Regions from separate parts of the Shewanella sp. P1-14-1 genome, predicted to be linked through region 2. Evidence: predicted binding sites of a transcription regulator. Region 2 holds the regulator's gene; each other region holds the start of a gene.
The links. The regulator sigma-54, encoded in region 2, starts transcription at its own class of promoters, with help from an activator protein. The targets are predictions, from matches to a motif close to GTTGGCACGNNNNTNGNNT.

Region 1: the regulator sigma-54 is predicted to act here: its motif matches at 2,671-2,689, upstream of glnA (glutamate--ammonia ligase).
Region 3: the regulator sigma-54 is predicted to act here: its motif matches at 1,489-1,507, upstream of AN944_RS16395 (CmpA/NrtA family ABC transporter substrate-binding protein).
Region 4: the regulator sigma-54 is predicted to act here: its motif matches at 3,043-3,061, upstream of fliE (flagellar hook-basal body complex protein FliE).

Annotation. Positions count from the first base shown of each region.
Region 1 covers NZ_LKTL01000019.1:37,772-43,906, reverse strand. The annotation lists gene AN944_RS14460 (pyrimidine/purine nucleoside phosphorylase) at 1-302, opposite strand, end outside; gene typA (translational GTPase TypA) at 494-2,311, opposite strand; gene glnA (glutamate--ammonia ligase) at 2,782-4,191, shown strand; gene AN944_RS14445 (hypothetical protein) at 4,371-6,135, shown strand, end outside.
Region 2 covers NZ_LKTL01000005.1:68,414-74,548, reverse strand. The annotation lists gene mgtE (magnesium transporter) at 87-1,448, opposite strand; gene AN944_RS04910 (HPr family phosphocarrier protein) at 1,793-2,065, opposite strand; gene rapZ (RNase adapter RapZ) at 2,068-2,913, opposite strand; gene ptsN (PTS IIA-like nitrogen regulatory protein PtsN) at 2,910-3,353, opposite strand; gene hpf (ribosome hibernation promoting factor) at 3,356-3,643, opposite strand; gene AN944_RS04890 (RNA polymerase factor sigma-54) at 3,668-5,152, opposite strand; gene lptB (LPS export ABC transporter ATP-binding protein) at 5,357-6,088, opposite strand.
Region 3 covers NZ_LKTL01000023.1:85,262-91,396, reverse strand. The annotation lists gene AN944_RS16400 (sodium ion-translocating decarboxylase subunit beta) at 1-1,052, shown strand, start outside; gene AN944_RS16395 (CmpA/NrtA family ABC transporter substrate-binding protein) at 1,699-3,063, shown strand; gene AN944_RS16390 (ABC transporter permease) at 3,093-4,082, shown strand; gene AN944_RS16385 (ABC transporter ATP-binding protein) at 4,107-4,949, shown strand; gene AN944_RS16380 (alginate export family protein) at 4,994-6,135, shown strand, end outside.
Region 4 covers NZ_LKTL01000016.1:57,861-63,995, forward strand. The annotation lists gene fliG (flagellar motor switch protein FliG) at 1-930, opposite strand, end outside; gene fliF (flagellar basal-body MS-ring/collar protein FliF) at 920-2,539, opposite strand; gene fliE (flagellar hook-basal body complex protein FliE) at 2,647-2,988, opposite strand; gene AN944_RS12850 (sigma-54 dependent transcriptional regulator) at 3,217-4,563, opposite strand; gene AN944_RS12855 (PAS domain-containing sensor histidine kinase) at 4,556-5,779, opposite strand; gene AN944_RS12860 (sigma-54 dependent transcriptional regulator) at 5,912-6,135, opposite strand, start outside.

The sequences.
Region 1 (6,135 bases), on a different contig from region 2:
TGGCAGCGATATTCACTGATTTCGTTAGTGCGAATTTTAAAGTTAACATTGGCATCTAATTCAAATAATTCGCCTGCTTTGACGGTTGTCCAATCTGTGGCATGAGGTAATAACACCTCAAATTTACCAGAGGTGATATTCATGATTTCAGCTTGGCTGGTATCAAAGTTATATTCACCAGGTAGCACAACCCCAAGGGTTTGATGACTACCATCAGTAAAATGAATTGTGCGGCTGATGACTTTACCATCAAAGTAAATATTGGCTTGGTTAGCCACGTTAACATTTTGAATCACAGACATTTTGCGATATTCCAACCTAAGAGATAATAAGTAGGGGTGAATATATATTCGTTTAAAGTGAATATAAAGACTGTTAGGTTATAGGTTAGATGAAATCAGTTTTTTATTTGCTGTACTGGTACTTATTAGAATAACAGGCAATAAAAAACCCGCCTGAGCGGGTTTTCATATTCAAATTACGTTAGCTAAACTTAGCTACCAGAGCGGCTAGCACGCTTACGGTCATTTTCTGTTAAATGACGCTTACGAACACGAATATTTTCAGGTGTTACTTCAACTAACTCATCATCATCGATGAACTCAAGTGCTTGCTCAAGTGTCATTTGGATGTGCGGAGTTAACACTTGTGCTTCATCAGTACCTGATGCACGCATGTTGGTTAGCTGCTTACCTTTCAGACAGTTAACAGTTAAGTCGTTAGAACGTGAATGAATACCAATCACTTGGCCTTCGTAAACTTCTGCAGCGTGACCGATTAATAGACGACCACGGTCTTGTAAACCGAATAATGCGAATGTTAGGGCTTTACCTGTTGCATTAGAAATCAATACACCGTTAGCACGTTGACCAATGTCACCGCCTTTCACTGGACCGTAATGGTCGAATGAATGGTAGATAAGACCAGTACCAGAAGTTGCAGTCATGAACTCAGTTTGGAAACCGATTAAGCCACGGCTAGGAATGATGAAGTCGATACGTACACGACCTTTACCATCTAGTTGTAGATCTTTCATGTCACCTTTACGCATACCTAATTTTTCAATTACGGTGCCTTGGTGCTCTTCTTCAACGTCAACAGTTAATGTTTCGAATGGCTCGCACATCTCACCGTCGATTTCTTTGGTGATAACTTCTGGACGAGATACTGCTAATTCGTAACCTTCACGACGCATGTTTTCAATTAAGATCGAAAGGTGAAGCTCACCACGACCAGAAACACGGAAACGATCTGGAGAATCAGTTTCTTCAACACGTAGTGCAACGTTGTGGACTAGTTCTTGTTCTAGACGCTCAAGGATATTACGTGATGTAACGTACTTACCTTCTTTACCTGCGAACGGAGAAGTGTTCACTTGGAAAGTCATTGTTAACGTTGGCTCATCAACTGATAATGCAGGTAATGCTTCAACTTGGTTAACACCACAAACAGTGTCAGAAATCTGTAAGTTACCTAAACCGGTAATCGCAACGATATCGCCGGCGTTGGCTTCAGCAACTTCGTGACGGTCTAGACCCATGTAACCTAATACTTGGCCCATTTTACCGTTACGAGTTTTACCTTCAGCATCAACGATTGTGACTTGCTGGTTAGTTTTAACACTACCACGCTTAATACGACCAACACCGATAACACCTACGTATGAGTTGTAATCAAGTTGAGAGATTTGCATTTGGAACTCACCTTCAGCATCTGCATCAGGAGAAGAAACCTTCTCAACAATCGCTTGGAAAAGCGGTGTCATGTCTTCGCTTGTTTCTTCTGGATCAAGAGTCGCGAAACCGTTTAATGCAGAAGCGTAAACGATAGGGAAATCTAACTGTTCGTCAGTTGCACCTAGGTTGTCGAATAAGTCGAATACTTGGTCGATAACCCAATCAGGACGTGCACCTGGGCGGTCAATCTTGTTGATAACAACGATTGGCTTAAGGCCTTGTGCGAATGCCTTTTTAGTAACAAAGCGAGTTTGAGGCATTGGGCCGTCAACTGCGTCTACTAATAATAAAACTGAATCTACCATAGATAGAACACGCTCTACTTCACCACCGAAATCGGCGTGACCAGGAGTGTCTACGATGTTAATACGGTAGTCGTTCCATTTGATGGCAGTGTTTTTTGCCAGAATGGTGATACCACGTTCTTTTTCAAGATCGTTAGAATCCATTACACGTTCTGCGGCTTCGCCTCGACTTTCAAGGGTGCCTGACTGAGCCAATAGCTTGTCTACCAAGGTCGTTTTGCCATGGTCAACGTGAGCAATAATGGCGATGTTACGTAAATTCTCTAACACGGATAAAACCTCTATACCATCAAATAAAAAATAGGAGTTTATAGGGCTGATAAGTATAGCCACTATAAAAAAGCGTGCCATTCTACTCCACCGAGCGCCGAGTAGATAGGATTATTTTTGAACAGGTCGTTTTTAATAAAAAATTAAACACTAAAGATAGAAGATAAAAACGAAAAAGGATCATACTGCCGCAATAAAATGACGCTTTAATGAACTAGATCAATTCATGCGCTAAAAACCCTGCACCGAAATGGACTTTTGCACCAATTGTGATCATAGTGGTGCACCGTATTTGTGCAATATGGCTTTTTCTATGGCTAGTGATTTTTTTATTAAGCTTTAAATCAATCACTTACCTTTCTGGCATGGAAATAGCTTTTAATTGAACAAATTCGCAAAGCAGATAGTTTGTCTGACGAATAACAAGATTATATTAAGGGACAACCCTTTACCCTACCGGAGGCTTAAGAATGTCAGTTGAATCAATATTAAAACAAATTGAAGAACTAGAAGTTAAGTTCGTAGATTTACGTTTTACAGACACTAAAGGTAAAGAGCAGCACGTCTCTATACCTTCTCATCAAGTAAACGAAGATTTCTTTGAAGATGGCAAAATGTTCGATGGTTCATCTATCAACGGTTGGAAAGGTATTAACGAATCTGACATGGTATTGATGCCAGATCCTTCTTCTTTCTTACTTGATCCGTTTACTGAAGAAGTGACTGGTCTTATTCGTTGTGACATTTTAGAACCTTCTACTATGACAGGTTATGAGCGTGACCCACGTTCAATCGCTAAGAAAGCAGAAGAGTACTTAAAATCTACCGGTATTGCTGACACTGTATTAATTGGTCCAGAGCCAGAGTTCTTCTTATTTGATGACGTTAAGTTTGGTACTGACATGTCAGGTACTTTCGTAAAAGTTGACGCGAAAGAAGCGGCATGGAACTCAGGTACTAGCTACGAAGATGGTAACACTGGTCACCGTCCATTCGTTAAAGGTGGTTACTTCCCAGTTGCACCAGTTGATTCATCACAAGACATTCGTAGTGCAATGTGTCTAATTCTTGAAGAATTAGGTCAAGTAGTTGAAGCGCATCACCACGAAGTTGCTACAGCGGGTCAAAACGAAATTGCGACACGTTTCAACACGCTTTCAAACAAAGCGGATGAAATCCAAATCATGAAGTATGTTGTTCATAACACTGCTCATGCATACGGTAAAACGGCGACATTCATGCCTAAGCCAATTGTTGGTGATAACGGTAGTGGTATGCACGTTCACCAATCTTTAGCTAAAGATGGCGTTAACTTATTCTCTGGCGATAAATATGCAGGTTTAAGTGAAACTGCACTTTACTACATTGGTGGTATCATCAAGCACGCTCGTGCATTGAATGCATTCACTAACCCAAGTACTAACTCATACAAGCGCCTTGTACCGCATTTCGAAGCGCCTGTAATGCTTGCTTACTCAGCACGTAACCGTAGTGCTTCAATCCGTATCCCAGTGGTACCAAGCCCTAAAGCTCGTCGTATTGAAACACGTTTCCCAGATCCAACCGCTAACCCATACTTAGCATTCTCTGCATTGCTAATGGCTGGTCTTGACGGTATCCAAAACAAGATTCACCCAGGTGAAGCAATGGATAAAGATCTATATGACCTACCTGCTGAAGAAGCAGCTGAGATCCCACAAGTTGCAACGTCTCTAGAAAACGCACTAGAAAACTTAGCAGCTGACCACGAATTCTTAACTAAGGGTGATGTATTCAGCAAAGACTTTATTGAGTCTTACATTGCACTTAAGTCTGAAGAGTGTGAGCAAGTATCTCGTACTACTCACCCAATGGAATTCCAACTTTACTACAGCCTATAAGCCTTGGCTTAACGCTCATGTAAATTGGCCATAGGCTAAATTCAAAGCCCTTGATGATTATCATCAAGGGCTTTTTTATTTGTTCGTTGTAAAAAAGTGCAAATAGCACATTCATATTAGTTCAAAAATTATTCAGTTATGCTAGCGTTAGTGAATAGGGGTATACCTAAGGAATTGTTATGAAAGTAAAACTGTCGCGTTCATTATTCGGATTAATCTATGGTGTTTTCTCACTTTGGTTGATGTCCTTTTCTGTATTTGCTCTCGAATGGCCTCAAGAAGTCGAAACCAAGTTAGGAACTTTAGTTGTTTACCAACCGCAGCCTGAATCGCTTGAAGGTAATGTGCTGCAAAGTCGTGCGGCAATGTCATTTGAAGTCAAAGACCAAGCTGAACCGGTATTTGGTGCTTTTTGGTTTAGTGCCAGAATCGATACTAATGACGATGTCACTACGGTGCGTAATATTCAGGTGACTGAAGTCCGCTGGCCGTCATCAACTGAAGAAGATCAGCAAACCTTTACCGATACGGTATCTGAAGCATTAGCGAGCACCAGTTTTGAAATCTCAATGGCACGCCTTTCTGCAAGTTTAGAAACCGCAGACCAAGTTAAACGCAGTTTAGATAATATTAAAAATGACGCGCCAGAAATTATTTTCAGCTCAAGGCTGAGTGTGTTGCTGTCTTATGATGGCGAACCTCAATTCCGTGATATCGACAATAGTGATTACGAGCGAATACTGAATACGCCATTCGCAGTGGCTAGAGATAAAAAGTCTAAAAAACTGTACTTGAGCAGTGGGACTTATTGGTACGTTGCGGACGATCCAATGGGGCCTTGGCAAGTCACTCTTTATCCACCTGAAGACTTGGTCAGTATGGTTAATACCGAAGATGACGAGCCAGCTAAAAGTACGGCTAATGCGCCGCACATTATTACTTCTGATGAACCAACTGAGTTAGTCTCGACAGATGGTGCCCCTAAATGGCTGAGTCTGATTGATGGTAAGTTATTGTACGTTAGTAATACCGAAACACCGTGGATTAGAGAAACCAGTTCAGGCGACATGTATGTTTTGCTTTCTGGACGCTGGTTTAAGTCGAAAAAACAAGCTGGTCCTTGGGCCTTTGTGAGAGGTGATAAATTACCTGAAAGCTTTAATGATATTCCACCTGAGTCTGATATTGGTGGCTTGAGAGTATCAGTTGCTGGCACTGATGAAGCGAATCAAGCGATGCTCGATGCGCAAATTCCACAAACTGCAGCCATTAAACGTGATGAAGCCAAGCTAGAAGTCGAATATGACGGCGAACCTAAGTTTGAAGCTGTAACTGGCACAGCCGTTTCTTATGCTGTGAATACCTCTACCCAAGTCTTGTTGATTAATAAGGTGTATTACGCCGTTGATAATGGTGTGTGGTTTACATCAAAAACGGCTAAAGGTCCGTGGATTGTTGCTGATGAGATCCCGAATGAAGAAATCGCGCAAATACCGGCTAGCTCACCTGTTTATAACACGACCTATGTGCAAGTTTATGATTCAACCCCAGAGGTGGTTTATGTTGGATATACCCCAGGTTATATGTGGTCGTATCCATACTATGGCGTACCGATTTACGGTACGGGTTGGTATTACCCACCTTATTGGGGCCGCTATTATTATCCTCGTCCACCAACCTGGGGCTTGCATGTTGGCTATAACCCCTGGACAGGCTGGAATGTGGGTGTGACATGGAGTAATGGTTTTTTCCGTGCAGGCGTCGTGTGGGGCGGAGGTTATGGTTATCATCGACCATATCGTTGTTGTGGTGGTTACTATGGTGGCGGTTATCGCCGTCCTGTAGTGATCAATACTGGTGACATCAACATTGGGAACAGTATCAATGTCGGTAATCGTACTAAAATTTCCAATAGAATGAATAAAGCTAATATTGATGGTAATC
Region 2 (6,135 bases):
ACAGTGAGTCGTTTATGATTTAGAAGGATTAAAAAAATCCATGCCGTTTGGCATGGATTTAGTGAGATACGAAGGTCGGATATTGACTACATTAAGAAGATCGTCGCTAAACCTAAAAAGGCAAATAGGCCGATGACGTCGGTTACTGTGGTAAGCACCATACCTCCTGCTAAAGCAGGATCGATGTTCAACTTTTTCAGTAAGAGTGGAATACTGGCGCCTGCAAGACCTGCAACAGTCATATTGATTAGCATGGCGCCACCAATCAAACCACCTAAGGCCATATCGTCTTTCCACAGCCAAACGGCAAAAAATACCAACACTGACCACATGATGCCGTTAAGGAAACCAATGGCTAACTCTTTGCCTATTAACCAGCGAGAGTTACTTTGACCAATATGCCCAAGAGCAATACCACGAATGACCAAAGCCAATGTCTGGTTACCTGCAACGCCGCCCATGCTCGGAACAATGGTCATTAAAATGGCAATAGTGGCAAACTGCTCAAGGGTGCCTTCAAACATGTTACTGACAGAGGCAGCAAGTAAAGCGGCAAATAAATTGATTGTTAACCACAAAGAACGTCGGAAGGTACTTTTCATGACGGGACCGAATGTGTCCTCGTCATCATCCATCCCCGCCATCCCCATCATGGAGTGCTCGGCATCTTCACGGATAACATCGACGACGTCATCAATGGTAATACGGCCTAATAACTTCTGCTGTTCATCAACGACAGGGGCTGAAATCCAGTCATGACGTTCGAATAACTGTGCCACTTCATTATCTGGCATATCAACAGGGATACTTTCAAGCTCCGGATCCATGATGCTGCGGATCGTTTCGCTAGGGTTACAGGTTAATAGATCGGCTAAACGGACCCCGCCAAGTACATGGTCGTTTTTGTCGACCACATAGAGTGTATCTGTCGTATCGGGTAAATTGCCTCGTTGGCGTAAGTAACGCAGTACCACATCAATATTCACGTCGGGACGTAAAGTCACGGTATCGGTATTCATGATACTGCCGGCAGTATCTTCAGGGTAGGATAACGCTTGTTCAACTCGGTGACGGTCTTGGCTACTCATCGATTGCAGCACTTTCTTATACACTGCATCTGGCAAGCTACGTAAAATATAAGCCAGGTCATCGGTGTCCATTCCTGAAGTGGCTTGCGCAACTTTTTCAGGTGTCATGCCACTGATAAGCGAATCTTTTAACTCTTCACCGAGTTCTTCAAGAATTTCACCGGCTTGTTCTTGGTCGATAAGTTGCCACAACACTTGGCGTGTTTTAGGGGGAGATGACTCAAGAATGAGGGCGACATCAGAAGCGGCCATATCATGCAGCATATTGCGCACATGCACAAACATACCACTACCAAGTGCTTGGGTGAGCTGATTTAGGCGCTGTTCTGTAAGTTCGCTATCTATCACTTCGATACTCATTCGCCACTCCTCAAAAATTCGATTGCTAATATTAACTTAACAGTGTGTAAAGGGAGAAGCAGTTTCTAATATGGCGTTGATTGCCGTATAAAAAATAAGCAGGTTATGGTGTGGGTCATGACATTATTATAGTTAACTATCACTGTTTGTTGTTGATAATTTGCTGTTGATTGGTTTAATGCGCTTTGAGCAGCGCAAAAGCTTAGTTTAAGCGTATTCCCGAGTAGGATATGAGGTTAATAAAGCATGGTTGTTAGCGGTCTGGAGTCGTAAATTTCAATGTTTTGCTAGTAAGTGATAACTAGCAACGAGTAGGCCTGAAAGCGTTAAATCATATAAAAGGGTTAGCTTTCTTCGTCAAATTTGTCGTTAATCAGTTGGCAAACCGCATCTAGTGCTTGCTGTGCATCAGGGCCTTCAGCCTGAACAGTAATCACTTTTCCTATACCACTTTCTAGCATTAATAAACCTAACACACTCGCTGCACTGGCTTGTTTGTCACCTTGAATCAAGGTAATGCTGGCTTTAAATTCCGTAGCCAATATAGCTAATTTTGTTGCCGCTCGAGCATGAAGCCCAAGTTTATTACTGATGGTGATTTCTCTGGAGATATTCATCGTCACAGGTTGAGCTCTCGGTGGCGAGCGCTAACTTGGTGTTTACTGTTACTGAAGCGCTGTGTGAGTTGATCTGCAATATAAACTGAGCGATGCTGTCCACCTGTGCAGCCAATCGCGATGGTAAGGTAACTGCGATTATTGCGCTCAAGGTGCGGCATCCAAGTATCAAATAAATTCTCAATCTGCCAGATGAACTTATTGACTAGGGGTTGTCTGCCTAAGAATTCTTGTACTGGTTGATCAAGACCCGTTAATGGTCTTAACTCAGGCTCCCAATGTGGGTTTGGCAAAAAGCGGACATCAAACATAAAGTCGGCTTCAGTAGGCATACCGTGCTTGAATCCAAATGATTCAAAGTGAATGACTAATTCTTTATCAACACTGCCCATAAGAATTTGTCGGACTTGATCGCTCAAATCGTAAATATTCAGCTGAGATGTGTCGATGTAGTGATCAACCATTTTGGCAATTGGTTCGAGCAATCGACCTTCAAGTTGAATCGCTTCTTGTAATGAGATTTGATTTTTTGACAGCGGGTGTAATCGACGTGTTTCACTGTATCGTTTTAGCAGTACTTGATCATTGGCATTTAAAAATAAACTAATGATCGTGGTATCGTCGGACAACAAAGCGATTTGCTGCTCTAATACTTTGCCTTGCTCTTCGATATTACGCACATCAACACTGATGGCGACAAGTTCGTTATTTCCTTTTAGCTGCTCTAGTAGGCTGCCAATCAGTGGGAGAGGCAGGTTATCAACACAGTAATAACCTAAATCCTCTAACACTCTTAAAGCAACTGATTTACCTGAGCCCGATCGTCCTGATACGATGACAAGTTTCATGCAGTAATAACCTGATACAGTTCTGTAGCGTCATGACTCTTTCGAAGTCTTTTAAGGATGAGTTTATCGCTTAATTTCTCAGCCATACTTGATAACGTGCTTAAGTGTTGCTGACATTGCTCAGAAGGAACCAATAAGGCAAATAAAATGTCTACTGGCTTCTTATCAATAGCATCAAAGTCGATAGCTTCTTCACATTTGATCAAAATAGCGATCGGCGATTCAATGTCGTCTAAACGCCCATGTGGAATCGCAATGCCATTGCCGATACCTGTGCTACCCATTTTTTCACGTGCTATTAAACTTTCGAAAATAGCTTGTGAAGATAGAGTAGGGTACTGGTCAGCCATTAAATTGCTGATAAGTTCCAGTACCTTTTTCTTACTGCCCGGAGTGGCACAGGTAGTGCACGCCGGCTGCAGGATGGTGCGAAGTTCCATCGTTAGTGTTTAATTAACTTCTCTTTGTGTTTAATTACCTGACGGTCTAATTTGTCTATCAGGGCGTCAATTGCGACATACATATCTGCGTTTTGAGATACGGCAAAAACTTCACCTCCTTTGAGGTGCAATTTAGCTTCGGCAATCTGTTGTAACTTTTGTACATTGAGCACAACGTGAACATTATTGATCTGTTCGAAGTGACGTTCAAGCTTTGAAAACTTAGTTTGCACATACTCACGTAAAGATTGAGTAATTTCGATATGGTGTCCAGTCAGGTTAATTTGCATAGATCATCCTCCAATAACAAAGGCTTATAAGCTTTTGCGTTGGTTTGAGGGAGGGATGAGCATTGCTTCACGATATTTGGCGATCGTACGCCGAGCAACATTGATCCCTTGTTCAGCCAGTAGCGTCGCCATTTTACTATCGCTAAGTGGCTTTTTCTGGTTTTCTGCAGCGACCAGCTTTTTGATAAAGGCTCTGATTGCTGTAGATGAACACTCTCCGCCATCATCGGTACTTACGTGGCTAGAGAAGAAGTATTTTAGTTCAAAAAGGCCGCGAGGGGTGTGCATATATTTTTGAGTTGTAACCCGTGAGATGGTCGATTCATGCATCTCTACCGCTTCGGCAATATCATTTAATACCATAGGCTTCATGGCTTCTTCGCCGAACTCAAAGAAACCTTGCTGGAATTGAACAATACAATTTGCCACTTTTAACAGGGTTTCATTGCGGCTTTCAATACTTTTAATAAACCATTTGGCTTCTTGTAAGTGACCGCGAATGAATTGGCTGTCAGCTTGATTGGCTGAGCCTTTTGCCATGGCGGCATATTGCTGATTTACGCCTATTTTAGGCATATTATCTGGGTTTAATTCTACGACCCAACGGCCATTCTTTTTAAACACTGTGACATCTGGGATGACGTACTCATCTTTGATTGGAGTAATTTGTAACCCTGGGCGAGGGTTCAGTGTTTGGATAAATTGAATCGCTTCGCGTAAATCATCTTCTTTAAGCTTGGTTTTACGCATTAGTAATCTGAAATCACGACCTGCTATTAAATCTAGGTGTTCAGATATCAGTAATTTTACATTTTCTATGCAAGGGATTTCGCTTGGGTATTGTCCCAATTGAATCATCAAACATTCGCTTAAATTTCTTGCAGCGACGCCCACTGGATCAAAATGTTGTACACGCTTTAATACGGCTTCAACCTCATCAAGTTCAATATCCTCAAGACCGAGTGCATCGAGAATATCTTCTGTTGATTGGGTTAAGTAACCTCTATCATCAATTGCGTCGATGATGGCTGTCGCAATGGCGAGGTCATTTTCAGAAAATGGGGTTAAGTTTTTTTGCCATTCTAAATGTTCGTATAAACCTTCAGTCGTTTCACCTTGAAATGGCATATCGTCATCACGGCTTACAGCGCCAGAACCTGAGTTAGGAGAGGCGGTGTAGACTTCATCCCAAGTGGTATCCATTGGTAAGTCTTCAGGCATGGACTCTTTCGTAAGTGACTCTGTTGTATCGACTGATGAGGTGTCTTTTTCTACGCTGACTTGGCTGTTATCGCTAAAATCGGTGTCAGTTTGCTGAGCATTGTCTTTGACTGGTTCTTTTGTTTTGGCAAACTCATCCTCAAGCTCAAGAAGAGGATTTGAGTCAAGTGCTTGCTGAATTTCTTGCTGTAGCTCCAAAGAGGAAAGTTGCAATAAGCGAATGGCTTGTTGCAACTGCGGGGTCATTGTCAGGTGTTGACCCATTTTAAGTTGGAGTGAGGCTTTCATTTACCGCTTATCCCTAATTGAATTTCATCATCGCGACTACAATGTTATGGGTCTAGCACCTTTGTAAGTGTTAGCTAGACTTTAACCGAACTTGGGTTCTACTTTGCCAAAAATTAGCGTTAAGTTTTGAGTCTAGTGTATAACGCTAAAAAGTGGGACTGGTTGGCCGCGAAAATGCCATGCTTGTACACTAAAGAATGCTAACTATAGCTTGAATTGCTCACCTAAGTATACTGACCTGACTTGCTGATTGTCTAAGATCTCAGCAGGCGTACCTTCAGCAATTAAATCTCCGTGGCTGACAATATACGCACGTTCACATACATCAAGTGTTTCACGGACATTATGGTCGGTAATCAATACTCCAAGACCACGATTTTTTAGTTGTTGAATAATTTTCTTAATATCTATCACAGAGATAGGATCAACACCCGCAAATGGTTCATCTAATAAAATAAACTTAGGATTGGCGGCTAAAGCGCGTGCTATTTCTACACGTCGACGTTCACCACCTGATAGAGCCATACCTTGGCTGTCACGAATATGGGTAATATTGAACTCTTCTAATAAGTGCTCTAATTCTTCGATTCGTTGCTCACTCGATAAGGTTTTGCGGGTTTGCAGCACTGCCATGATGTTATCGTGCACAGTGAGTTTTCTAAAAATGCTGGCTTCTTGAGGTAAGTAACCAATACCTTTACGAGCACGTAAATGCATTGGGTCTGCAGTCAAGTCGTCAGAATCAATCAAAATACGACCTTTATCGCTTTTGACTAAGCCTACAACCATATAAAAGGTTGTGGTTTTACCTGCACCATTTGGTCCTAAAAGACCAACAATCTGACCCGTTTTAACGGTTAGGCTAACGTTTTTGACAACTTGGCGGCTTTTATAGCTTTTTGCTAAGTTCTCAGCTGTTAAGGTAATTTGTGTCATTATTGCTTTTGCTCTGCCGCAGGGGTCGTTATGTCTGCATTGGTTGA
Region 3 (6,135 bases), on a different contig from region 2:
GCGGGGCATTGTTATATCTCGCCATTGCTAAAGGCTTCGAGCCACTTTTGTTAGTGCCGATTGGTTTCGGTGCTATCCTGGCGAATATTCCTAATGCGGGGTTTACCGACGAAGGCGGTCTACTTTGGTATGCCTACTATGTTGGTATTGAAACAGGCATATTCCCATTACTGATTTTCATGGGCGTGGGGGCGTTAACTGACTTTGGAGCGCTGATTGCTAATCCGAAAACCTTACTATTAGGTGCTGCGGCGCAGTTTGGTATTTTTGCGACCTTGCTTGGTGCAATTGCATTAAATTTAGTGCCTGGGTTTGAGTTTACTATGCAAGATGCTGCGGCTATTGCGATTATTGGTGGCGCCGATGGCCCAACAGCCATTTTCTTAGCCTCTAAACTAGCCCCAGATTTATTGGGGGCAATTGCAGTTGCTGCGTACTCGTACATGGCGTTAGTACCGTTAATTCAACCACCAATCATGCGTTTATTGACTAACGAATCTGAACGTACCATTAAGATGGAACAGCTGCGTGAAGTCAGTAAAAAAGAGAAAATTATTTTCCCATTGATGGTAGTGGGAATGACCATTTTATTCTTACCGGCAGCAACGCCTTTAGTAGGGATGTTCTGTCTAGGTAACTTAATGCGTGAATGTGGCGTGGTAGATAGATTATCAAGCACTGCTCAAAACGAATTAATTAACATTGTCACTATTTTCCTTGGTTTAGCTGTAGGCTCTAAATTGCAGGCTGAAGAGTTTCTACGTATCGAAACCTTAGGTATTTTAGTCTTAGGAGCTGTCGCATTTAGTATCGGTACAGCTGCTGGTGTGTTGATGGCTAAACTGATGTCTAAAGTCTCAGGTGGTAAGATTAACCCATTGATTGGTGCAGCTGGTGTATCTGCTGTACCTATGGCCGCACGTGTTGTGAATAAGGTAGGTTTAGAGTCAAACCAACAAAACTTCTTATTGATGCATGCTATGGGACCAAACGTTGCTGGTGTACTGGGTAGCGCTGTTGCTGCTGGTGTATTGTTGGCTGTTCTAGGTTAATACCTTGCGTTAACTCTGTTTGTTGTAAATCATATTAAAGCCACTGCTAAGCAGTGGTTTTTTTTTGCTAACACATTAGTCATATTGAGCCTGAGTTCATCGCTAGCTCATCGGTATAAACAGAAGATAGTGCCATCTATTACGCGTCTGTATCAGGGTTTTACTCACTCTCTTCACATAGCATTTAACTCACCACTCATAAGCCTTTCTTTATTTTCTTTCTTACTCGATTAGCAAGGCTTAAGGCACGTCGATTTATCAGCCTAATCCAATATTAAGGCTTGCATTGCTCCATTGTTGTTCAATCCAAAAAACGACTCGTATTTTATACCCATTTAGGTGCGATTTTATTTATCTTGCACTAAATTAGCACTACCCTTTATAGGTATGTTGGAGGAATGTTTTAAAATTTCCATTTAAAACAGTGCATTACCAAGTTGGCACGTTAGCTGAATAGTAATGGTCACATATTGGCTGATTATAATTGTATTTTATTTATCCGTTTTTGATTGTTTTTGGTCTTAAACGTGAAAATTAATCATTTTTTAGTCGTAAATTAATTTAAGCAAAGGCGCTTAATTATTCCTTAGGGGGTAGTTAGCGCCTTTTTTGTTTTACCTATTTAACACTTAACAAGGATTTAAAGATGAATTGGAAAAAAGCACTTAAACAGACATTACTGGTGATGTCTTTTTCTGCCGTATTGCCAGCCATGGCTGAGGTCGGATTTCCAGAAAAGGAAGAACTGACTTTTGGTTTTATTAAATTAACTGATATGGCGCCTATCGCTATCGCTTATGAGAATGGTTACTTTGAAGAAGAAGGCCTATACGTCACGATTGAAGCCCAAGCTAACTGGAAGGTGTTATTAGACGGTGTTATTGATGGTCGCTTAGATGGCGCACATATGCTGGCAGGGCAGCCAATAGCTGCCACTATTGGTTATGGTACTAAAGCGCATATTATTACGCCTTTTTCGATGGATTTAAACGGTAATGCCATTACGGTATCCAATGATATTTGGAAAAAAATGAAACCTAACATCGCTAAAAATAGCGATGGCAAACCTGTTCATCCAATTAAAGCTGATGCGTTGAAACCTGTTGTCGAGGAATACACTGAAGCAGGTAAACCGTTCAAAATGGGCATGGTATTTCCTGTATCAACCCATAACTACGAACTACGTTATTGGTTAGCTGCTGGCGGTATTCACCCAGGATACTATGCGCCTCATAAAGGTGACACTTCGGGCCAATTAGATGCGCAAGCATTTCTTTCTGTAACCCCTCCACCACAAATGCCATCAACGCTTGAAGCTGGCACTATTTATGGATACTGCGTGGGCGAACCATGGAATCAGCAAGCCGTATTTAAAGGCATTGGAGTGCCGGTAGTTACCGACTATGAAATTTGGAAAGACAACCCAGAGAAGGTTTTTGGGATCACGGCTGAATTTGCTGAAAAATACCCTAATACGACGATTCGTTTAACTCGTGCCCTGATTAAGGCGGCTAAGTGGTTAGATGATAATAACAATGCCAATCGTCCAGCAGCTGTAAAAATCTTATCGCAATCTAATTATGTTGGTGCTGATTACGATGTCATTGCTAATAGTATGACCGGCACATTTGAATATGAAAAAGGCGATAAGCGAGCGGTCCCAGACTTCAATGTGTTCTTCCGTTATAACGCAACTTACCCATATTACTCAGATGCGATTTGGTATTTAACGCAAATGCGTCGCTGGGGACAGATCTCTGAAGATAAACCTGATGATTGGTACAAAGATGTTGCTGCGAAAGTTTATCGCCCAGATATCTATGCCAAAGCTGCTCAATCCTTAATTGATGACAAAACCATTGATGCAAAACATTTCCCAGACTTTGCAACTGAAACTGGCTTTAAAAAACCTCAGCAGCACTTTATTGACGATATCGTGTATGACGGGAGCGCGCCTAATGCTTACATCAATAAGTTCAGCATTGGTCTAAAACAAGGCGATAAGCTGTAATTTACAGCTATCGAAGTGAGGATAGAGCTATGTCAACCATTGCAAAAATTACCCAGAGGCTTCCTATGGATAAGTCATCTGCCAACGTGTTGCTTTCGAAACTAGGTCAAATGAGTAAAACGTTACTGTTACCCATTATTGGCTTAACCGTGTTCTTAGTCTTATGGTCTATCAGCGCAAATAACATCAACACTTCGTTGGGTAAGTTTCCGGGGCCAGTGGCTGTTGTAGCTCAGTTCGATTCGCTTTACCAAGAACATGTGGCTGAACGAGAAAAAGCGGCAGCTTTCTATGAGCGTCAAAAAGTGCGTAATGAAGCCCGCGTGGCAAAAGATCCAACTTATGTGCCAAAGACACGAGCTTATACAGGTAAAGAAACCTTTGTTGATCAGATTTTTACGAGTTTGATTACCGTGATGTCAGGTTTTTTATTAGCCGCGATTATCGCCATTCCATTGGGTATTTGGATGGGGCTGAGCAAAAATTTAAATGCGGCAATAAACCCTATTGTGCAGCTGTTTAAACCCGTCTCGCCATTGGCTTGGTTACCACTGGTTACTATGGTGGTGAGCGCACTTTATGTCTCTCCAGATCCTATGTTATCGAAATCGTTTATCAATTCGTTACTCACAGTCACTTTATGTAGTTTGTGGCCAATGATCATTAACACCTCAATCGGAGTCGCATCTATTGATACTGATTTATTAAATGTCAGTCGAGTATTGAGGTTATCAGCCTTTACTCATGTGCAGAAAATCGTATTACCAGCATCAATACCGTTAATTTTCACGGGGATGCGTTTATCACTCGGTGTGGCTTGGATGGTGTTAATTGCAGCAGAGATGTTGGCGCAAAACCCAGGCCTTGGCAAATTTGTTTGGGATGAGTTCCAAAACGGAAGTTCAGAGTCGTTATCTCGCATTATGGCAGCCGTTATTGTGATTGGGTTTATTGGTTTCTTACTAGATAGAGCAATGCTTGCACTACAAGCTTGGTTCTCATGGGATAAAGCCCGTTAATTTGGGACGCAAGGAGTAAATATTATGAGTGTATTTTTAGATATCAGTAATATCGATATGGATTTTCCTACCCCTAATGGTCCATTTAAAGCGCTTAAAGAAGTGAACCTGAAGATCAATAAAGGTGAGTTTGTATCGCTCATAGGTCATTCGGGGTGTGGTAAGTCAACTGTACTAAATATCGTAGCGGGTCTTTATCAAGCCACTCAAGGTGGAGTGATTTTAAACAGCGCAGAAGTAACAGAGCCTGGGCCTGAGCGAGCCGTTGTGTTTCAAAACCACTCATTACTGCCATGGCTTACGTCATATCAAAATGTCGAGCTAGCAGTTAAACAAGTATTTAAGAATAAAAAATCCAAAGCTGAAATTAAGGACTGGATTGAATACAACTTAAAGCTGGTACATATGGAACATGCAATGCATAAGCTTCCTAGCGAAATTTCAGGCGGTATGAAGCAACGAGTCGGTATTGCAAGAGCATTGGCAATGGAACCCGAAGTCTTGTTAATGGATGAACCGTTTGGCGCATTAGATGCACTAACGCGTGCGCATATGCAGGACTCGCTAATGGAAATTCAAAACGAGCTGAATAACACCGTTATTATGATTACGCATGATGTGGATGAAGCCGTATTACTATCCGATAAAATTGTCATGATGACCAACGGCCCGGCAGCGACGGTTGGTGAAATTTTAGACGTGAATTTACCAAGACCAAGAGAGCGGTTAGCACTGGCAGAAGACAAAGAATATAACCGTCTACGTGCTGAAGTATTGAAGTTCTTATACGAGAAGCAACGAAAAGTTGAGACTATTAATATTAGTAATTCATCAATTAGTAACGATGAAACTGCTAATGTTGGCTAAGATTACTCTGATGGACAAGATTTAATTACAACAAGGGAAATATGATGAGAAAGAATCAACTTGCGAGTTTTATCAATAAAAGGTTAGCAAAATCAGCGTTAACCATTATTGCTCCAGCATCTTTGGCATTGATGGGCCAAGTACATGCTGCAGAAGCAACGACGATTGCAGAAGCTGTGACTGAAGGGAAAGTGAAAGTCGATTTGAATCTGCGTTATGAAATGGTAGAGCAAGATAACGCATTAAAAGATGCAGATGCCTTTACGTTACGTACCCGATTAACTTACGCCACAGCTGATTACTATGGTTTTAGTTCGTTAGTCGAGTTCGAAGATTCACGTGTCGTAGCGGGTGTTGATGACTATAACGATACTTTAGGAAACAATCCTGATTATTCTGTGATTGCCGATCCTGAAACCACAGAACTTGATCAACTATTTTTAAAATACCAATACGAAGGTTTTAGTGTTAAAGGGGGTCGACAAGTGATCACCTTTGATAATCAGCGTTTTGTGGGACATGTGGGTTGGCGTCAAGATAGACAGACGTTTGATGGCGTCATGCTTGAATATAAGTTCAATGATATGTTCCAAATTGATTATGGTTATATTACTCAGCGAAATCGTATTTTTGCAGAAGCAAAAGATATTGATTCAAAAGATAATTTAATCAATGCTCAATTAAAAACGGGTTTTGGTACGTTAAGCGCCTATGGCTACCTATTAGAAGAAGATACTAATATTGAAAACGGTCTAGACACTTATGGTCTTCGCTTTACCGGTAAAGCTGATATTGGTGATATTAAGTTACTTTATACAGCGGAATATGCCACTCAGGATTCAGATACAGCAGGGCAATCTTATTCTGCAGATTATATGAGCCTTGAGGGGGGCGTTGGTTTTTCAGTGGTTACCTTCAAAGTAGGCTACGAGCTGTTAGGTTCAGATGGTGGCGATTATGGTTTCTCGACTCCACTTGCAACACTACATGGCTTTAATGGTTGGACCGACCAATTCTTAACAACACCTAAAGAAGGCTTGGCTGACTTGTATGCATCTATTGGTGGTAGTGTGATTGGTGGTAAATGGGCGGTGGCTTATCACGAGTTTGATGCGGATGAATCAAGTGCAGCGGTGGACGATTTAGGCTCAGAAATCAACGCCGTCTTTAGTATGCCATTATACGA
Region 4 (6,135 bases), on a different contig from region 2:
TCCCATAGCCTCAAGATCGTCACGTAGTAACTCACCTGCACGCTTAGACATATTACCCACGATTTTATCAGATAACTGGTCATCGGCCCCTTTCAAGGCTTTCATAAGTACATCTTGTTGTACTTCTCTGAGCAAGACTTGAATGCCACGGTCATCAACGTCAATCAAGTTTTCAAATACAAACATTAAGTCTTGGATCTGTTGCGCCATTTCCTCATCAGATTCACGCATGGTTTCCATAATCTGACTTTCTACGCCAGTATCAAGGAAGTTCATAATATTCGCAGCTGCTTTTAAGCCGCCCATTTTAGCCGCTTGTGCGCCGCCTTGGCCTGCAAACTGTTTCTCCATGATGTCATTTAACTCTTGCAATGCAGCAGGTTGCACTTCTTCCAAGTTAGCAATACGCATCATTAAATCTAAGCGGGTATTTTCTGGGAACTGACTAAAAATTTCAGCCGCTTGATCGGGCTCTAAATAAGATAAAACAATAGTTTGGATTTGCGGATGCTCATTCTGAATAATGGTGGCAACCTGACGTGCATCCATCCATTTCAATGAATCCAAACCTTTGGCACCACTGCCCATGATAATTTGTTCAATCAAATTACCCGCTTTATCTTCACCAAGTGCCGCTGTTAATGCTTTTCTGACAAATTCTTCACTATTAAAGCCAATAGATGAGAATTTTTGGATTTCTTCAAGAAATAACTTATGAACGCCAATGACTTTTTCTTGGCCAAACTCTTCCATAGCAGCCATTGCCATACCGACTTTCTGGACTTGCTTAGGTTCAAGGTGCTTCAAAATCGAAGCTGCATCAGCTTCACTTAGGCTTAACAGCAAAATAGCCGTTTTCTCGATACCCGTTAAGTCATCAGGGTTAAACCCTTTAGTTGCCTCTGCAACTGCTACGTCATCATTTGCCATCTTCTTGTAACCAACTCTTAATTACTTGGGTAGAAAGTTCAGGTTCATTAGCCACTAATGCCCTAATCGACTTGATCATATCATCATCTTTATGCAGGTTCGGTATTTGAATCGAACCGTCATCAGCATAACTGTAATCAGCTTGCTGAGTATTTAACATGCCTAATGTGTCTGCAGCGTACTGATCTTCAATTTCAGCAAGCTCATGGCCCAAACGTGTTTCTTCAGGCATCTCAACTTCGTTAGATTTCAATAACCTGTTTAGCATTGGACGAATAACAAATAATATCAGAACTAGCACTAATAATGCGCCTAGTATTAGCCTTACCGCTCGCCAAAACCATGGTTGTTCCCACATTTCAAGCGCTGGCAATTCTTCAATTAGTTGGTCCATAAATGGAACCGTTACCACCTCTAACGTATCACCACGTTGACTGGTAAACCCCATCGCCCCTTCTAATAAACGTCGGATATTAGTCAGCTCTTGTTCGGTTCTAGGTACTCTTGTTACCACACCATTTTCATCAACAGGTCCAGGCTTGTAGTCAATGGCGACCGATACACTTAATCTTCTAACCACACCAACTTGCTGACGAGTATGGCTAATAGTCGTATCAAGCTCAAAGTTACGAGTCGCTTCGCGGAAACTGTCTCCAGTAGCCGCTGTGGCTTCAGATTCACCCACTTCTTGTGGAATATCAGACTCCATAGGTGGTTGGTTTGATAATGCACCTGGAATACCACCCATTGCCTGACCCGATGAATTACGCTCAATGGTCATTTCGCTGCGTACTGCTGGTAAATCAGGAGAAAAACGTTTTGCTGTTTGCTCAACGGCAGTGAAGTCCATATTGACATCCACTTGCGAGGTAAAGTTTTCAGGGCCTAAAATCGGCATTAAAATAGAATCAACCTTATTACGATATTCAGATTCTTTTTGTTGAACTAACTCTTGTTCACGGCGAGCTCTTGCTGAAGCGCCATCTTGGCTTCCAGAGTTAAGTAAACGGCCATTAGAGTCAGTCACTGTGACTCGAGTAGGCTCTAACCCCTGAACAGCAGAAGCGACAATATCAACAATGGAATCAATTTCTTCTTGGCCTAAGCTGCCACGGCGCACGTTAACGACTACGGTTGCGCTAGGTTTAGACTTGTTTCTGGCAAATACATTTTCTTTTGGTAACGCTAGAATCACTTTGGCACGAGTAACACTTTTAAGCTCTTCAATTGCACGAGCTAAATTGACTTCTTGGCTTTGTTTTAATCTCGCCTGCTCCATGCGTTGACTCACACCAAAGCCGCTATCTTTACTCAAATAATCAGTTGGTTGGCTTGAGGTTTCAACACCTGCACGGCCTAATAGTAATTTTACATCTTGATACTTATCTTCTGGAATACTGACTACATCACCAGAAATTTTATAGGCAATTTTATTTTTATCGAGAACGTCCAGAACCTGGATCATTTCATTGGTTTCCATCTGACCTAGAGGTCTAAACTCAGGCTCTTGCGCCCAAATCATCATGAAAACCGCCAGCACCAAACAGACTGCCAACGCTAATATCATGGTGATTTGACGCATGAAATCAGCACTGCCAAATGAACTCATTAAGCCAGATTTGTTCTCTTGCTGAATCCCTGTGCTATCAACGGTATCTGAATCTAATACGAGATCTGTGCTCACAATAATTACCTACTTTCTAATCTGATAAGAGCCTAAACAGGCATGCTCATAATTTCTTTATAAGCTTCAACAAGCTTGTTTCTTACTTGCACAGTTGCTTCAAATGCCACACCTGACTTTTCACGAGCTATTACGGTATCTGACAGTGTGACTGTCGAATCACCCATTTCTAAACGTGTCGCTAGGTTGGCGGAATTTTTTTGTAAAGCAGTAACACTTCCAACGGCTTGAGAAAGTAACTCTCCAAAATCAGCCCCTGATGTATTACCCACCTTCTGAGTCATATCCGGTTGAATTGGAGAACGAAGATTAGGTGAAATTTCACCACGAAGTGATTGCATTTCTTGTAAAAAAGGATTTCCGCTAACCTGCATTGTAAACTCCTATTCGTCGGATATTTGACGACTAAAAACCAGTTACAATAGATTTAGCAATTAGGATGCCAATAATATAAAAATGCCTATTAACAATAGATATTGAGGGTAAAAAGCAGTGCGTTTGCTCAATGTGTGCGCAGCAATCGTCATTGTAGATAAGAAAACCTAGCGAAAGTGCTAGGTTTTCTGGCTGAAGTTAACAATAAAAGTGTTAACAGGAGAAAATTAAGCCGGCACTTGAATGCCCATATCGCGCATTTTCGCCATTTTATATCTTAAGGTTCTTGCGCTAATTCCCAGCTTTTCAGCTACCGCTTTGCGACTGCCATTACACTGATTTAATGTTTCCAAAATAATCACATGTTCTTGGGCTTTTAATTCACCCCCTAAGCCATCTGTTTCTGTGCTCGGTTTAGCTTTTTGCTCAGTAGGCTGCAGTGGCACTTCGGCACTATCAAGCACAATATCATTGCTTGTCACCTCTTCACCTGTATGCAATATCAGCGCTCGTTGAATGACGTTATCAAGCTCTCGCACATTACCAGGCCAGCGATAGGTCAGCAGCCTTCTACAAGCCACATCATCGATTGTGGGTACTGGTGAAATATTCGCAAGCTTTGCATGTTTCACTATCAAGTGACGAGCAAGCGGTAAAATATCAGCAGGTCGCTGATTTAATGCTGGCCAAGTAAGCGGAAACACATTAATGCGATAATATAAGTCTTCTCTAAAGGCACCTGAAGATGCCATTTCTTTCAAATCACGGTTGGAGGTTGCTAACACTCGAACGTTTAGCGATATCGTTTTACGACCGCCAAGGCGCTCTACTTCCCTTTCTTGCAGCACACGTAAAAGTTTAGCTTGCAGACCAAGCTCCATTTCAGAGATTTCATCTAATAAAATCGTCCCGCCTTGTGCCTGCTCAAATTTACCAGGACACGCCTGATAAGCGCCAGTAAAGGCGCCTTTTTCATAACCAAATAGGGTTGCTTCAAGCATATTCTCAGGTATAGCGGCGCAGTTAATGGCAATAAAGGGTTCATCTGCTCTGGCACTGTTTTGATGAATGTATCGTGCAAGCACTTCTTTACCTGAACCGCTCGGCCCCATAATCATCACTGATGCATCGGAACTTGCGACTCGTTGTGCAATTGACAGTAATGCCAGACTTTTGTCATCAGCGACAACAGGTTGATCGAGGTTTTGTTTTAACGGCAAGTAGCGTGACACTTGATTGAGCAGCACCTCTGGCGCAAATGGCTTCGCCAAATAATCCACCGCGCCTAACTTAATGGCACTTACCGCATTATCAATGGTGGCGTAAGCTGTCATTAATAATACTGGAATCTTATTATTATTTTGCTGGAGGTAATTTAATAAGCCGATGCCACCAATGCCATCCATCTGAACATCACTGATAACCAGATCAAAATCATTAGATTTTAACGCTATAATGGCTTCTTCGGCTGAACCAACATCAACACAATCGTAATGAGCTAGCATCAATGTATCCAGTAATGCTTCTCTTAACGATGCATCATCCTCAACGAGTAGTAATTTTGCTTCACCCATGAGAAGTCTCCGTTTGAGTTAAACTTGCCTTAGCGTTGACTTGTTCATCAACATTATGCACTGGGAATGAAAGCCTGATAAGGCAACCTTTATCGGGTTGCGATGACACCTGCACCGTGCCGTTATGGTTTCTCACAACGGTTTGCACTACAGCAAGCCCAAGTCCTGTACCTTGGCTTTTTGTGGTAAAAAAGGGCTCAAGTATTTGTTGCTGCATATCAGCAGCTAGCCCTTTACCATTATCAATCACATCAATATTCAGACGATGATCGGTTGAACTGGTTATGATACGTACTTCAGTTGCATTGGCTTCTAAGCTGTTCATCACTAAATTGTTAATCGCTGAACTTAATGCATTGCCATTAGCTAAAATCTCATCACTAGAATGATTAAAATACTGTAATTTACACGACTTGTTTTCAGCAATAGGTTCACAGTTAGCTAACACAGGTTCAATAATTGCTTCAGCCAATAAAGCCTCTGAGACATCGTCTTGTTTATTCTTAGCCATTAGCAGCATGTCATTAACTTGTCGCTCAAGTTCATTAAGACGATCAACTAACTTAGACTGAAAGCGTTTTTTAGCCGTTTCAGCCAACTTAGGGCTGGCTAAGTTCGACGCATATAACATTGCAGCAGAAAGCGGAGTTCTGACTTGATGAGCCAATGTCGCGACCATTTTCCCAAGCGCTGATAATCGCTGTAAATGCGATAAATTCTTTTGAAGTAAGCGGGTTTCAGTTAAATCCGTCAGTACAATTAACTGACCAGGCTCCGGTGTTAAAGGGGTAATTGCTAACTTAACTCGACGACCATTTTTAAGAGAAACCTCATGACCATCATCTTCTTGGGGAGAGAAAGCACGATTAATAATTTCAAACCACTTGGCACCTTGTAAAGGTCTGCCTAATAATTCAGTGGCCACAGGGTTAGCAAGAGTGACAACACCATCCCCATTAATAATCACAACGCCAGATGGCATAGCTTGTAATATATGCGCCATTTGATTTGACATATTAGCCGCCTTTTGCGGAACCGCTCGCTCATTTTGTTCAATAAACTGCTGATTAAAAGGCGCCGATGAACTGACTGAGCCAGTTAAGTCAATTTTAGCAGTGCTTTGCTGAACTGAATCGTCATCTATATTAAAGGCATAGTGCTCTGCTGATGCTTGCGCCGTTACTGATTGTTCTGAAACTAGTTGCGCTGAAAACATAGCCACTCCGTCAAAATATTTACTTTTAACAGGCTAATGCATTTGGTATGCCACTTTAATCAAACTTATCAAGAGGCATAAAAAAGCATGCCAGAAGGCATGCTTTAATAGAACATTTTTTGCGCGATGATACTAGTCTTTACTCATACCGTATTTACGCATTTTCTCAACGAGTGTCGTTCGGCGAATACCAAGCATTTCTGCAGCCCTTGCAACGACGTTATCTTGCTGCTCAAGTGCTTGACGGATCATATCGATTTCAAGCTCGGCTAATAAATCTTTTAAATTCACGCCTTCAGGAGGTAATTCGCTTGGGAATCGTGTTTCAGGGATTTCGATTGGCTCATCATCACTGA